4 regions of the Mesorhizobium sp. BHbdii genome follow, and region 1 is predicted to be linked to each of the others. Evidence: predicted binding sites of a transcription regulator. Region 1 holds the regulator's gene; each other region holds the start of a gene.

Evidence for each region. The regulator LexA, encoded in region 1, represses DNA repair genes until DNA is damaged. The targets are predictions, from matches to a motif close to TGTTCNNNNTGTGTTCNG.
Region 2: ACWTU8_RS16065 (ImuA family protein) is a predicted target of LexA. The motif match lies at 2,104-2,121, and genes of this name have one in related genera.
Region 3: ACWTU8_RS14445 (DNA recombination protein RmuC) is a predicted target of LexA. The motif match lies at 1,811-1,828, and genes of this name have one in related genera.
Region 4: ACWTU8_RS05120 (ribonuclease T2 family protein) is a predicted target of LexA. The motif match lies at 2,361-2,378, and genes of this name have one in related genera.

What each region holds. Positions count from the first base shown of each region.
Region 1 covers NZ_JBSPKX010000001.1:1,733,389-1,736,803, forward strand. The annotation lists gene ACWTU8_RS08400 (ComEC/Rec2 family competence protein) at 1-930, shown strand, start outside; gene lexA (transcriptional repressor LexA) at 924-1,661, opposite strand; gene ACWTU8_RS08410 (molybdopterin molybdotransferase MoeA) at 1,766-2,968, opposite strand; gene moaC (cyclic pyranopterin monophosphate synthase MoaC) at 2,968-3,415, opposite strand, start outside.
Region 2 covers NZ_JBSPKX010000002.1:692,389-695,803, reverse strand. The annotation lists gene ACWTU8_RS16085 (DUF4153 domain-containing protein) at 1-33, opposite strand, end outside; gene ACWTU8_RS16080 (HpcH/HpaI aldolase/citrate lyase family protein) at 332-1,225, shown strand; gene ACWTU8_RS16075 (DUF1737 domain-containing protein) at 1,251-1,457, shown strand; gene ACWTU8_RS16070 (metallopeptidase family protein) at 1,549-1,971, opposite strand; gene ACWTU8_RS16065 (ImuA family protein) at 2,145-3,164, shown strand; gene ACWTU8_RS16060 (DUF6504 family protein) at 3,106-3,415, shown strand, end outside.
Region 3 covers NZ_JBSPKX010000002.1:352,249-355,663, forward strand. The annotation lists gene ACWTU8_RS14430 (GNAT family N-acetyltransferase) at 1-273, opposite strand, end outside; gene fmt (methionyl-tRNA formyltransferase) at 270-1,199, opposite strand; gene def (peptide deformylase) at 1,213-1,755, opposite strand; gene ACWTU8_RS14445 (DNA recombination protein RmuC) at 1,862-3,136, shown strand; gene ACWTU8_RS14450 (GFA family protein) at 3,141-3,415, opposite strand, start outside.
Region 4 covers NZ_JBSPKX010000001.1:1,048,055-1,051,469, reverse strand. The annotation lists gene ACWTU8_RS05125 (diguanylate cyclase) at 1-1,204, shown strand, start outside; gene ACWTU8_RS05120 (ribonuclease T2 family protein) at 1,226-2,251, opposite strand; gene ACWTU8_RS05115 (alpha/beta fold hydrolase) at 2,452-3,387, shown strand.

The DNA of each region.
Region 1 (3,415 bases):
ATCTGGCACTTCCAGCGCGTATCGCCGCTTAGCCTGTTCGCCAATCTGGCGGTCATGCCAATCGTCACGGTCGTCATGTTCCTGGCCGTCCTCAGCGCTCTGGCAATGCCTTTCGGCTTCGACGAACCTTTCCTCTACATGATGGGCAAGGGACTGACGGCCATGATCGCAATATCGGGACGGATTTCCGAGCGGTCGCCGGTCGATGCAGTCGGGCTGATCTCGTTGCAGTCGGTTCTGCTGGTGACGGTCGCCCTGGTCATCGCCACGATCGCGACGACATGGTTGCGGCTTGCGGCACTTCCCTTTGCGCTCGCCGGCCTGCTGACGATTTCCGACACGCGCGCCCCCGATGTGCTGATTTCGGAAGATGCGCATCTGGTGGCGCTGCCGATCGGCGGCGGCGAACTTGCCGTCAACCGGGTGCGTTCGAACGAATTCACCACCGACAACTGGAAACATGCGCTGGTTTCAGCGACCATTGTCGAGCCGGAGACATTCGAAATAGGAGACGTGCGGTTCGACGTCGCCGACCCGGCCGACCTGCCGCCTGGAGCGCCCTTCTACTGCACTGCCGGCCTGTGCCTCGCCCGGCACCCGTCCGGCGCGATCATCGCACTCGCCGACGACCGCAAAACCGCACGGCCAGCCTGTGCCTTTGCGGATTTGATCGTCATCGACGATGCCACAGCCTATTATAATCCCTGCCGCAATCCGCTGGTTCTCGTCGTCACCAAACGGCAGCTCGCTCGCATGGGCAGTGCCGCCGTCTTCTTCGATCCGCTATCAGCGACGACGCGCGCAGAAATCCGTTTTGCCGTCAGACAGCCATATAGGCCTTGGCACGAGCAGCGGAGATATTCGCGCGAGGCGAGGGGCTTGCCACCATACCGCAGGGCCGAGAAACCCAAGAAACCTGCCGCTCAGTAACGCCGGATCAGTCCGACGAGCTTGCCTTGCACCTTGACCCGGTCCGGCCCGAAGATGCGCGTCTCATAGGCCGGATTGGCGGCTTCCAGTGCGATCGAGGCGCCCTTGCGGCGGAACCGCTTCAGCGTCGCTTCCTCCTCGTCGACCAAGGCGACGATGATCTCGCCAGGCTGAGCGGTGTCGGCGTTGCGGATGATGACCGTGTCGCCGTCGAAAATGCCGGCCTCGATCATCGAATCACCCTTGACCTCCAGCGCGTAGTGCGTGCCGCCGGTGATCATGTCCGGTGGTACCGAGATCGAATGCGTCTGGTGCTGGATGGCGTCGATCGGCACACCGGCAGCGATGCGGCCCATCACCGGTATGGAGATGGTGGCAACGACGTCGTCGTCATTGCCGGCCGCGGGCAGGCGCGAAGGCGCCGGTTTGATCTGTCGTCCGAGGCTGCCCTGCCCAAGGCTGCCCTGAATGACGCTTGGCGAGAATTTGCGAGCCGCATTGAGGCCGGGCGCGATCGAATCGGGCAGGCGCAGCACCTCCAGCGCGCGGGCCCGGTTGGGCAGGCGGCGAATGAAACCGCGCTCCTCCAGCGCCGTGATCAGCCGATGGATCCCCGATTTCGAGGCGAGGTCGAGCGCTTCCTTCATCTCGTCGAACGAGGGCGGAATGCCGCTTTCCTTCAGCCGCTCGTGGATGAACATCAGCAGTTCATGTTGTTTGCGTGTCAGCATCGCGACCCCCAACAGAATCAGAAAAACAAACCCAGAACAAACACTATCTGTTCCAGTTGTGTTCCGCAACCGTTTAAAGTTTAATGAATGTGTTGACGTTTTGTTCAGCGTAGCATCAGCACGCTACACGCGGCGCCCGTCGCGGCTGGCGGAGCGAATGGCTCGCGCACGATCAGCCCGTTGGCGTCGGCCAGCATTTTGAGCATCGAGGAATCTTGGATGCCGAACGGGGTCGCTAGTGGCGTGCCGTCTTCCTTCACCACCGCGCGTACATAGTCCTGCCTGAGATCGTTGGCCGGCATGGCGGCGCCGAGCCGCGCCTGACGCATGTCCTGCCGGAAGGCGCGGCCGCCGAGCCGCGCAAGCAGCGGCTTCAGAAAGAGCTGCGTGCAGACCAGACTCGCCACCGGATTGCCAGGCAGGCCGATGCAGCGGATGTCGCCCAGCCGCCCGAACATCAACGGCTTGCCAGGCCGCATGGCGATTTTCCAGAAATCGAGCGTCATGCCTTCACCGGTCAGCACGTTATGGACCAGGTCATGGTCGCCGACCGAGGCGCCGCCCAGCGTGACAATGACGTCGGCGCCTGCGTCGACCGCTTGTTTCACCAGCGTGGCGATCGCCTCCTTGCGGTCGGGGGCGATGCCGAGATCGAGCGCGCTGGCGCCGACCGAGCGGGCCGCGGCGGCGACGCCATAGGCATTGGACGAGATGATCTTGTCGGGGCCAAGGTCGCTGCCCGGCGGCAGCAATTCGTCGCCGGTGGCGATGATGGCGATCAGCGGCCGTTTCACCACGCTGACCTGCGGGTGGTTGGCCGACGCCGCCAGCGACAATGCCGCCGGATCAAGCGGGCGGCCTTTCTCCAGCAGGACGTCGCCCTTCGAGAAATCGAGCCCGAGGCGGCGGATGTTGCGGCCTTCAACCGTCGACGCGGTCACTTCGACGCTGCCGCCGCCGAGATCCCTTGCATTCTCCTGGATGACGATGGTGTCGGCGCCTGCAGGAAGCGGCGCGCCGGTGAAGATGCGCACGGCCTGCGCCGGGCCGACTGTTCCGGCAAAGCCGCGTCCGGCCGGCGCCATGCCGATCACCGAAAGTCTTGCGGGCACGGACGCGACGTCCTCGGCCCGCACGGCATAGCCGTCCATGGCGGACGCGTTGAACGGCGGCTGGGTGCGGAGCGCCAGAAGCGGCTCCGCCAGCACGCGGTCGGCGGCGTCCATCAGGGCGACGCATTCAGCCTGCAAGGGCGCAGCATCCTCAAGCAGGCGCTCGAGCGCCTCGGCGACCGGAAGCAGTGCCATTATTGGCCTGCCCCCTTGGCGTCCGCCTTGTAGTCGCCGGATTTGCCGCCGGTCTTTTCGACCAGCCTGATGCCCGAGATCACCATGGCGCGGTCGACCGCCTTGGCCATGTCATAGATGGTCAGGCAGGCGACCGAGACGGCGGTCAGCGCTTCCATCTCGACGCCGGTCTTACCTGTGACGCGGGCCAGCGCCGTGACCTTCAGGCCTGGCAGCGTCGCGTCCGGTTCGATGTCAACGGATACCTTGGTCAACAGCAGCGGATGGCAGAGCGGGATCAGCTCATGCGTCCTCTTGGCCGCCATGATGCCGGCGATGCGCGCCGTGCCCAGCACGTCGCCCTTTTTGGCATCGCCGTCGAGAATCATCTTCAGCGTTTCGGGCCGCATCGCGACAAGACCTTCGGCGATTGCCGTGCGCGTCGTCTCCGCCTTGTCGCCGACATCG
Region 2 (3,415 bases), on a different contig from region 1:
ATAGGTCGGCGCCGCCGTAAGCAACGATGTCATGATCGGATTTTCTCAGCGGCCTTGATCCGGCCGGCATACTGGGGCGGAGATTTGCGGATGAAGGGGAAGATGGTCGCCGAACGGTGCGTTTGGGGTGGATCGACGAGCCACCAACCCTCATTGCGGAGTCGGTAAGGCAGGGACCAACGGGGTTTTTCTCGCATCTGCATACCGCCTATATCGCCGATCGACATGCAGGCGGCGGGGCGGATCCGAGGAGATTTTCCGGACTTTTGTGCAGTTTTTATGCAGGTGAAGACGGCTTGCCTCGACTGACTACAGGCGGCATAGATCGGGCATGATTGAAACCTACCGCCCGCGCCGCTCGGTGCTCTATGTCCCGGCCTCGAACGACAAGGCGCTTGCCAGGACCTCATCGCTGGCCTGCGATGCCGTCATCATCGATCTCGAAGATGCCGTCGCCCCGGCCGACAAGGTTGCCGCGCGGGAAAAACTGGCCGGCATCTTCGCCAAGCGCCCGGTTGCCAACCATAGGGGGCGGCGCTGCGAGATGGTCGTTCGCATCAACCCGCTCGCCAGCGAATGGGGCGCCGACGACTTGCTGGCTGCGTTACGCGGCGAGCCCGACGCCATCCTGCTGCCCAAAGTCGACACGCCGCGCGACGTCCTCGAGGCGGGCGACGTGCTCGACGACAATTTCGCGCCGGACGAGGTGAAACTATGGGCGATGATCGAAACGCCCAAGGCTCTGCTCAACATCGGACCAATTGCCGAGCTTGGCCGCGATCCGGCCTCGCGGCTGGTCTGTTTCGTTGCCGGAACGAACGATCTGGTCAAGGAGACCGGCGTTCTCGCCACGCCCGACCGGCGCTATCTCACACCGTGGCTGATGCAGATGGTGCTCGCCGCGCGCGCCGGTGGCCTCGACCTGCTCGATGGTGTCTTCAATGAGTTTCGCGATCTGGATGGCTTTGCGCGCGAATGCACGGAAGCGGCCGCCATGGGATTTGACGGCAAGTCGCTGATCCACCCGGCTCAGATCGATGCCGCGAACCGGGCCTTCGCGCCATCTGCCGAAGCCGTGGCCGAGGCGCGCTTGGTGAAAGCTGCCTTCGCACTTGCCGAAAATGCCGGCAAGGGCGTTATCGCACTGAATGGAAAAATGGTCGAGCGGCTGCATCTGGCGCAGGCCGAAAAACTGCTGGCGAAGGCGGCCGCCATCGGGGCATGATTGGCAACCCACCACAGGAATGAAAATGAAACTCTACCGCTTTCTGTCCGGTCCGGACGATTCCAGCTTCTGCCACAAGGTGACGGCGGCGCTGAACAAGGGCTGGCACCTGTTCGGTTCGCCGACCTATGCCTACGACAAGCAGACCAAGAGCATGCGCTGCGGCCAGGCCGTGGTGAAGGATGTCGAGGGCCAGGAATACGGGCCCAACACCAAGCTCAGCGATTGGTAGGGCGCTGAAACGCTCATCCCTCGTCATCCCTGGGTGAAGCAGGAGCGAAGCTCCGTCGCGGAGACCCTGGGATGACGAAGCGTGAGGCAGCCTACTCCGCTGCCTCTTCGATCCGCTCCATATCGTCGTCCGACAGGCCGAAATGGTGGCCGATCTCGTGGATCAGCACATGGGTGACTATGTCGCCCAGCGTCTCTTCGTTCTCGGCCCAGTAGTCGAGGATGGCGCGGCGGTAGAGCGTGACGCGGTTCGGCCCCTCGCCGGTCTGCGGATTCCAGCGCTCGGCGATGCCGCGCCCCTCGAACAGGCCGAGCAGGTCGAATGGCGTTTCCAGCGACAGGTCGTCCATGATCTCGTCGGTCGGGAATTCGGCGATTTGGATGACGATCTCGCCGGTCAGCTTGCGAAATTCCTCCGGCAGATGGGCATAGGCCTCCAGCGCCAGGAACTCCATTTCCTCCATCGACGGCGAAAGCTCGGCGTGCCAGGTGCGGGTTTTGTAGATGCGGGCCATGCTTTGTCCTTTGATCCCGGCATATAGGCTTTCGAGCCGGAGTCGGCAAATGGCCAGGTTGCAGCCTTTGCGCGGACAGGAATAAATTCCCCATGACTCCGCTTGACTCTTCGGGCGGCCTCTGGAATCAATAGGAACATAACAGGAACAATTGTGAGTGGAAGCTGACCGTCATGGCGACAAGCGCCGTGGCGCGGGAGACTGTTTTTGCCCTGCGCCGACAGATCGCGAAAATCGAGGGAACGCTGCCCGAGCGCCTGGAGGCGCCGGCCGGCGCAGCTCCCGTTGATGCGGATGTCACGCCCCGGGATCTAACAATCGTCCGCCGCGGCCTCGCCGTGGCGCCGCCCGATGCGTTTCTGCGCACCGGCGCGGAGGGTCTCGATACTGCGCTCAGCGGCGGCCTGCCGAAGGCGGCGCTGAGCGAGATCCATGGCGCCGCGACACGTGATGCCGGGGTTGTCGCCGGTTTCGCCCTGTCGCTCGTCAGCCTGATCCTCAAACAGGAGCCGCCGCGACTGCCGGTCCTGTGGATCGGCACCGCGGAGGTCTTCCGCGAGGCCGGCTTCCCCTATGCCAGAGGGCTTCATGGCCTTTTCGGGATCGAGCCGGAGCAATTGCTGTTTTCCGAGGCGCCAAGGCTCCTCGATGGGCTGTGGGTCGCTGAGGAAGCCGCCCGGATGACGGCGCTCGCCGCCGTCATCCTCGAAATCCGCGGCAGCCCGCAGCGGCTGGACCTCACCGCGACGCGGCGGCTGCACGCCCGGGCACAGAGCGCCGGCCGGCCGGTGTTCCTGCTGCGCCAGGCCGGCGAGGCCGAACCGACGGCGGCATCCGTCCGCCTCGTCCTGTCGGCTGCGCCGTCGGCACCACGCCAGACGCTCGCTGGGCCGCTCGCCGGCTCGATCGGCCGCCCCGCCTTCACCGTCAGCATCGGCAAGAGCCGCACGGCCTTGCCGGGACAATTCACACTGGAGTGGAACCCGGATGAACGCAATTTCGAGGAAAGAAGGGCCGGGGAAGAACGGGCAGCGAATCCTGTCCCTGTGGTTTCCGCACCTCGCCGCGGAAAGGATCCTGCGGCAGCGTCTGGGGCGGTCCTGGCGTTCGCGGCCGTCGGATCACCTGCCCCTGGTGATCAGCCATCGCCAAGCGAACGCGCAGCGCATCGCCGCCCTCGACGAGCGGGCTGAGGCGCTTCATCTGAAGCGCGGCATGGGCATAGCCGACGCGCGCGCCATGCACCCATCGATCGACGTAGTGGAAGCCGATCCCGAGGCCGACCGCCGCCTGCTCGAAAGCCTCGCCGACTGGTGCGACCGCTACACTCCGCTGGTGGCGATCGACGCAGCCGACGGCCTGTTTCTCGACGTCACCGGCTGCACCCACCTTTTCGGCGGCGAACGGGCGATGCTGGACGACATTCTGTCGCGCTTTTTCCATC
Region 3 (3,415 bases), on a different contig from region 1:
GCCGGTGCCATGGAATGATGGCTCGACCGCCAGGGGCGCCAGCGCCACCGCCGAAAAGCTCTTGCCGCCGTTCTGCACGAAAAGCCGCGAAAATAGGATATGGCCGACCACCTGTCCATCTTCTTCCGCCACCAGTTCGACGACGGCGTCGCCGCCGCTGACCAGCGCATCGACCAATCCGGCCTCCGCCTGCTGGCCGAATGCGTGTTCCTCGACAAGGCGAATCGCCTCGCGGTCTCGCGGCGTCGCCGCGCGTATCGACATCATGCTCATGAGAACTTCATTCCTTTTCCGAGCTTGGCCCCGTGCAGAAACTCCTGCGCGGCAATGGGCCTTCCGCCCGCACGTTGAACTTCGACCAACCTGATCGCGCCTGACCCGCAGGCGACCGTCAGCCGGTCGTCGAGAATTCCTCCCGGCTCGCCGGCGCCTTGCGAAAGCGTCGAGCGAAGCAGTTTCAGCCGTTCCAGACGGCCGCCGATTTCGGTCTCGCACCATGCGCCGGGAAAGGGCGACAGGCCGCGAATATGATTGTGGACTTCGCCCGCAGGCCGCGTCCAGTCCATGCGCGTCTCCGCTTTATCGATTTTTTTGGCGTAGGTCACCCCCGCCGTCGCCTGAGTGGTAAATGTCAGGGCATCCCGTTCCAGCCGTGCCAGCGCTTCCGCCATCAGCGCGGCGCCAATGAGCATCAACCGATCGTGCAGGTCGCCGGCCGTCATATCGGGTCCGATGGCGCATTTTTCGACCATGGCTACCGGGCCGGTGTCCAGGCCTTCTTCCATCCGCATGACCATCATGCCTGTCTCGGAATCGCCGGCCATGATGGCGCGCTGGATGGGGGCGGCGCCGCGCCAGCGCGGCAACAGCGACGCGTGACCATTGAGGCAGCCGAGCCGCGGCGCCTCGAGAATGGGTTTGGGCAACAGCAATCCATAGGCGACGACCACGGCGACATCGGCCCGCAAGGCGCGGAACACCTGCTGCTCGACCTCGCTTTTCAGCGACACCGGCGTCCGCACCTCGACGCCCAGTTGCTCCGCCTCGCGCTGAACCGGCGACCGCGTCAGTCCCAGCCCGCGGCGACCGGCGGCGCGCGGTGGCTGGGTATAGACTGCTTCTATCTCATGCCCGGCTTCCGCGATCGCCCGCAGCGTCGGAGCGGAAAATTCGGGGGTACCCATGAAGATGACGCGCAGGGGCATTTTGAGCCTATCCCACCAACTTGCCCGGCGCGTTGTTGCCTGCCTTGTCCCTGGCGAGCTTCTTGAACTTCTTCACCACCATGTCGCGCTTCAGCTTCGAGATGTGGTCGATGAACAGAACGCCGTTGAGATGGTCGATCTCATGCTGCAGGCAGGTCGCCATCAGCCCTTCGGCCTCGATCTCCTGCAGCTTGCCGTCACGATCGAGATATTTCACCCGCACGGCGGCGGGGCGCTCGACCTCGGCATAGTAATCCGGGATCGACAGGCAACCCTCCTCGTAGACCGAGCGCTGATCGGCGCTCTCGAGGATTTCGGGATTGATGAAGACATGCGGCGCCGGCGTCTCGTCTTCCTTGGCGAGGTCAACCACCAGCATGCGCAGCGGCTCGCCGACCTGGATCGCCGCCAGACCGATGCCCGGCGCATCATACATGGTCTCCAGCATGTCGTCGGCCAGTTTGCGCAAAGCGCCGTCGACACGCTCGACCGGCTTTGAAACCTGGCGCAGGACGGGATCGGGAAGGATGATAAGCGGCTTGATCGACATGGCGTCTCACCTAAGACCTCGCACGAAAAGCGTCAACCCGGGGCATTTGCAGCGCCGTTCACGTTTTGATCTGTCCCGTCAGGCCGAATCATCTATGCTGTCCCATATGAACGAGTTGACCACCATCCTGTCCGAACCGATCGCCCGGCTCGGCGCCACCACGATCACGCTCGGCCACGCATTGGCATTCGGCGCGATCCTGTTCCTCGGGCTGTTCGTGGCGCTCGTCGTCGCGCTGTGGCGCTCGGCCAAGGCGCGTGCGGTGGCTGCCGCCGAAGCCGCCGACCACGCCCGCGACGCCGAGGCGCGGATGGCCGGTATCTTGCAAAGCCAGGCCGAGATGCAGGGCCGCATGGGCGCCATCGCCGAAGTGTTCGGGGCGCGGCAGGCCGAACTCACACAGTCGATCGGCCAACGCCTCGACGCGATGACCGGCCGTCTCGGCCAGACCATGACCGAGCAGACGAAGTCGACGCATGAAAGCCTCGCCAAGCTGCAGGAGCGGCTGGCGGTCATCGATACGGCGCAGGGCAACATCCAGTCGCTCGCCGGCCAGGTCGTTCAGCTTCAGGCGATCCTCTCCAACAAGCAGACGCGCGGCGCCTTCGGCCAGTCGCGCATGGAGGCGATCGTCGCCGACGGCCTGCCGCACGGCGCCTATGAATTCCAGGCGACCCTGTCGAACGGAAGCCGGCCCGACTGCCTGGTGAAGATGCCGAATGGGGCGCCCGCACTTGCCATCGACGCCAAGTTTCCGCTGGAAGCTTGGAATGCCATCCGTGCCGCCGAAGGCGCCGATTTGCAGAAGGTCGCCGCACAAGCGTTCCGGCGCGATATTGAGGTGCATGTCCGCGATATTTCCGAAAAATACCTGATCCAGGGCGAGACGCAGGACACCGCCTTCATGTTCGTTCCGTCGGAATCGGTGTTCGCCGAGATCCACGAGAATTTCGAGGGGATTGTCCACAAAGCGCACCGCGCCCGAATAGTCATCGTCTCGCCGTCGCTGCTGATGCTGTCGATCCAGGTCATCCAGGCGATCCTCAAGGACGCCCGCATGCGCGAGCAGGCGCATCTGATCCAGGGCGAAGTCATCCGGCTGATGGAGGATGTCTCGCGCCTCGACGAGCGGGTGCGCAAGCTGCAGAGCCATTTCGGCCAGTCGGCGAAGGATATCGACGACATCCTCGTCTCGACGTCGAAGGTGACCAAGCGCGGCCAGAAGATCGAGGCGCTGGAGTTCGGTGCGCAGCCGACGGAGGAAGACGCCGGATCGGCCGGGATGTCACATGGGACCGGCGCGAGGGCCGAAGCAGGCGCACGCGTCGCCGACTCCAAGACCGGCCAGCTGAGGCTAAGGGTGGTCGAAGGCGACGACTAAGAGGCTACTGCTCCTCCACGATCGTCGTGCCTGCGAATTCCGGCAGCCAGTGCAGCGCCGAGCGGTGCCAGATCTGTTTTCTCGGGATCAGTTGTTCGCGCTGTCGCGCCGTGCCGACCCTGATGCCGTAGATTTTCGGCCCGTCGCCGACCGACGTGGCATAGAGATGCGAACCGCACTCGCCGCAAAAAGCCTGGGCGCGCCTGGCGCCGCTCGGTGCGGTCTTGATGTAGATCTTCGGCGTGCCCTTGGTGATCCGGTAGTGGTCCTCCGGCGCCG
Region 4 (3,415 bases), 690 kb from region 1:
CGTGTTTGTCTGCGCCCTCGGCGTCATGCATTTTCTCGAAACCTACCTCGCCAGCGTCTTCTATGTCGCGCTGCCGTTCGGCATGGTTTCGCCCGGGTCCGCGGTGCTGTTTTCCGGCAAGCTGGTGATGCTGCTGCTGCTCTACATCAAGGAGGACGCGGCAACCGTCCGGCAGCCGATCTACGGCCTGCTGCTCGGCAATGCCCTGATGATCGGGCTTGTGCTGGTCCTGCGCCTGCACGAGATCGCACCGCTTCCCAACGGCAGACGTCCCGACATCGGCTTCATCGACCAGATGGGCTGGCTGATGGTGTGGGGCACGACGCTGCTCTTCCTCGACGCCATCCTGATCATCCTGCTTTACGAAAAGCTCGGGCGTTATCTCCGCAAGGCGCTGTTCTCTCGCATCCTGATCTCCGTCGCTTGCGTGCTCACTTTCGACCAGGCTGGATTTTTCACCGCGCTGCACTTCGTCACCGGTGCGCCGATCGCGGTTTTCTTCGGCGGCTGGTTCGCCAAGATGGGGGCGGCGCTTGCCTACAGCATCATGCTGGTCGCTTATATCAGATGGTTCGAGGCGCGGCAGATCCCGGCGCCGCGTGGACTATCCGACATCTTCGACACGTTGACCTATCGCGAGCGCTATGAGGCGCTGGTCGAGCATGTCGGCCGCGACGGCCTCACCGGTCTGCTGCACAGGGGACGCTTCGACAGCGACGGCGAAGCCGCTGTTGCGGCCAGCCTGCGGACGGCCAAGCCGCTCAGCCTCTTGGTCATCGATGTCGACCACTTCAAATCGATCAACGACCGCTTCGGCCACGCCGAGGGCGACAAGGTGCTGAAATCCGTCGCCGCCCTGCTTGGCGAGATTGTCGGTCCAGAGGATCAGGTGTTCAGAATTGGCGGCGAGGAATTCGCCATCCTCTGCTCACGTTCGCATTCGGTCGCCAGGCTGCTTGGCGAAAGCATCAGGCACTCGGTCAAGGCATCCGCAAGCACGAGCCGGTTCGATATCACCGTCAGCGCCGGCATCTCCACTGTCAGCGAGTCGACCCGCTGCCTTGCCGATGTTTTTGCGCTGGCCGATCAGCGCCTCTACAAAGCCAAATCGACCGGACGCGACCGCGTCGTCAGCGAACCGGGCGGCCACGAGGCTGACAGCCTCACCGCGTCGACCAGATCAGGACGCGGCATCGGCGCATAGCATCCAGACCGGCTCGGCGTGTCACTGGAACTCGATGGGATCGACGGTGCCTTTCGGACAGCCGGCATTGTTCGTCGGCACCGATGCCAGCAACAGCTCACTGAGCGAAGGGTTTGGACCGATCGGGCCGGCCAGGCCGAGCGTCAGTTCGCCGATCAGCCGCCTGCCGCTCGAATGGTCGTTCAGACAGGAGACGCGAACCCGCTCGCCCGCGCCGGGACCGAAAGCACTATCGAAGGCGCTGCGGATCTGGTCGGAGGTCAGATCCCGGCCAACGTTTTGTGTGAAAAGATCACGCACCGGTGAAGCATTCACCGCGCGCGTCAGGTTCAGCGCATCGGAAAAATACTCCTGCTGGCTCTTGCCGTAACAGGTACCATGCTTGATCCACTCATGCCTGTCGAGATCAGATGCGGTGCCTGGCATCACCTGATCGAGCTCCGACCGCGTGTTCGGCTCGAGCTCGACCGGCGGCAGGTCCCGCCAGTGCGCCGGATTGTCGTTCGCCCTGTCGGCCGCTGCCACCTCGCAATAGAAATTTCCGTTCGGCTGCGGCCACAGCCCATGCAAGGTGAAATGCCTCGCTTCGAAACCGGCCGCGGTCTGCGCCTTGCATTCGGTCTCGCTGGGCTTGGTTTCGCAAAACGCCGGCTGCCAGCTCAGCGCGAGGACATATTCGGGCCTTCCCGAGATCGGCGCAGCGGACTTCTCCCGGTCGACCGGCGCGGGTGCTGCCGGTTCCGTGGATGCGCTGCCACCCGAAACATGGCCGCAGTCGATCCTCACCCAGCGGCGCTCCGGATCGGCCCCCGGCACGCGGATCAGATAGTGCGTGGGAGCATCCTTGTTGCCAGCCAGCAGCTCATAGCTCTGTCCCGCATCGGTCGCGATATTGCCGGGATTCTTGCCGTTCTTGATGGCCTGTGTCGCTGGACAGGTGGCGTCGGCCACGAAGGAGCCGCTCATCTTCACCTCGGCCCGAGCAGCACCCGTTAGCAACGCGGCGACAAGCGCGAATTCGAAAACCAGACCTGTCCGCGTATGCATGAAAGTACCCCGGGGAAAAATGCTGCGGCAACAGACTGCCGCCCTCTCTTGGTATCAAATTCTCCATGTCAGAATTGCGATACCGCGTTGCGACGCAAGAACAGCACTGCGGAAAACAAGACCAACGGATTGACGCAAAACCGGCGTCGGCGCACACAAACGTCCGCAGGCGTGAAAGACGCGTTGGAGACGAAGCGACAATGTCATTCAGCCAGCAGCGCGTGCTCCGATCGCCGACCGGCGCCGAGCTCAACCTTTATGTGAAACGTGCCGAGGGCCGCCCGCGCGCGGTCGTCCAGATTAATCACGGGCTGGCCGAACACGCCGCGCGCTATGTCCGCTTCGCTACCTTTCTGGGTGAGCGCGGCTTCCATGTCTACGCCCATGATCATCGCGGCCATGGCGCAACCAAGGCCCCCGATGCCCCACTCGGCAGGTTCGCTCAAAAACACGGCGGCGCCAAGGTCGTCGCCGATGTTGCGGCTGTGCACGACCTGATCGCCGGCGACCACCCCGGCCTGCCCGTCATCGCCTTCGGCCATTCCATGGGCGGCCTCGTCGCGCTGAATTTCATGCTTCATCATTCGAGCCGCCTGCACGCCGCCGCCATCTGGAACGCTAATTTTTCCGCCGGGCTCGCCAGCCGTGCCGCGCAAATCATCCTGGCCTGGGAAAAATTCCGGCTCGGCTCCGACATGCCGTCGCGTATGCTGCCGCGACTGACCTTCCAGGCCTGGGGCAAAGCCGTCCCCGATCACCGCACGCCGTTCGACTGGCTGTCGCGCGACGCAGCCGAAGTCGACAAGTATATCGCCGATCCGCTATGCGGTTGGGATGCCTCCGTGTCGATGTGGCGCGACCTGTTCGGGTTCGTCTTCGACGGTGCCGACGACACTAATTTTTCCGGTGTCCGCAAGGCCCTGCCGATCTGCCTGGTCGGCGGCGAAAAGGACCCCGCCACCGACGGCGGCAGGGCGGTCAGCCATCTCGCTGGCCGCCTGCACAGAATGGGTTTTTCGAATCTCGTTTCAAAGGTTTACGCCGAGACCCGCCACGAAAGTCTGAACGAGGTGAATCGAGATAAAATCACGGACGATTTCGCCGCATGGGCCGACAGCGTGCTGAAACAACCATGATCGACATCGACAAGATCGGGTTTGGCCC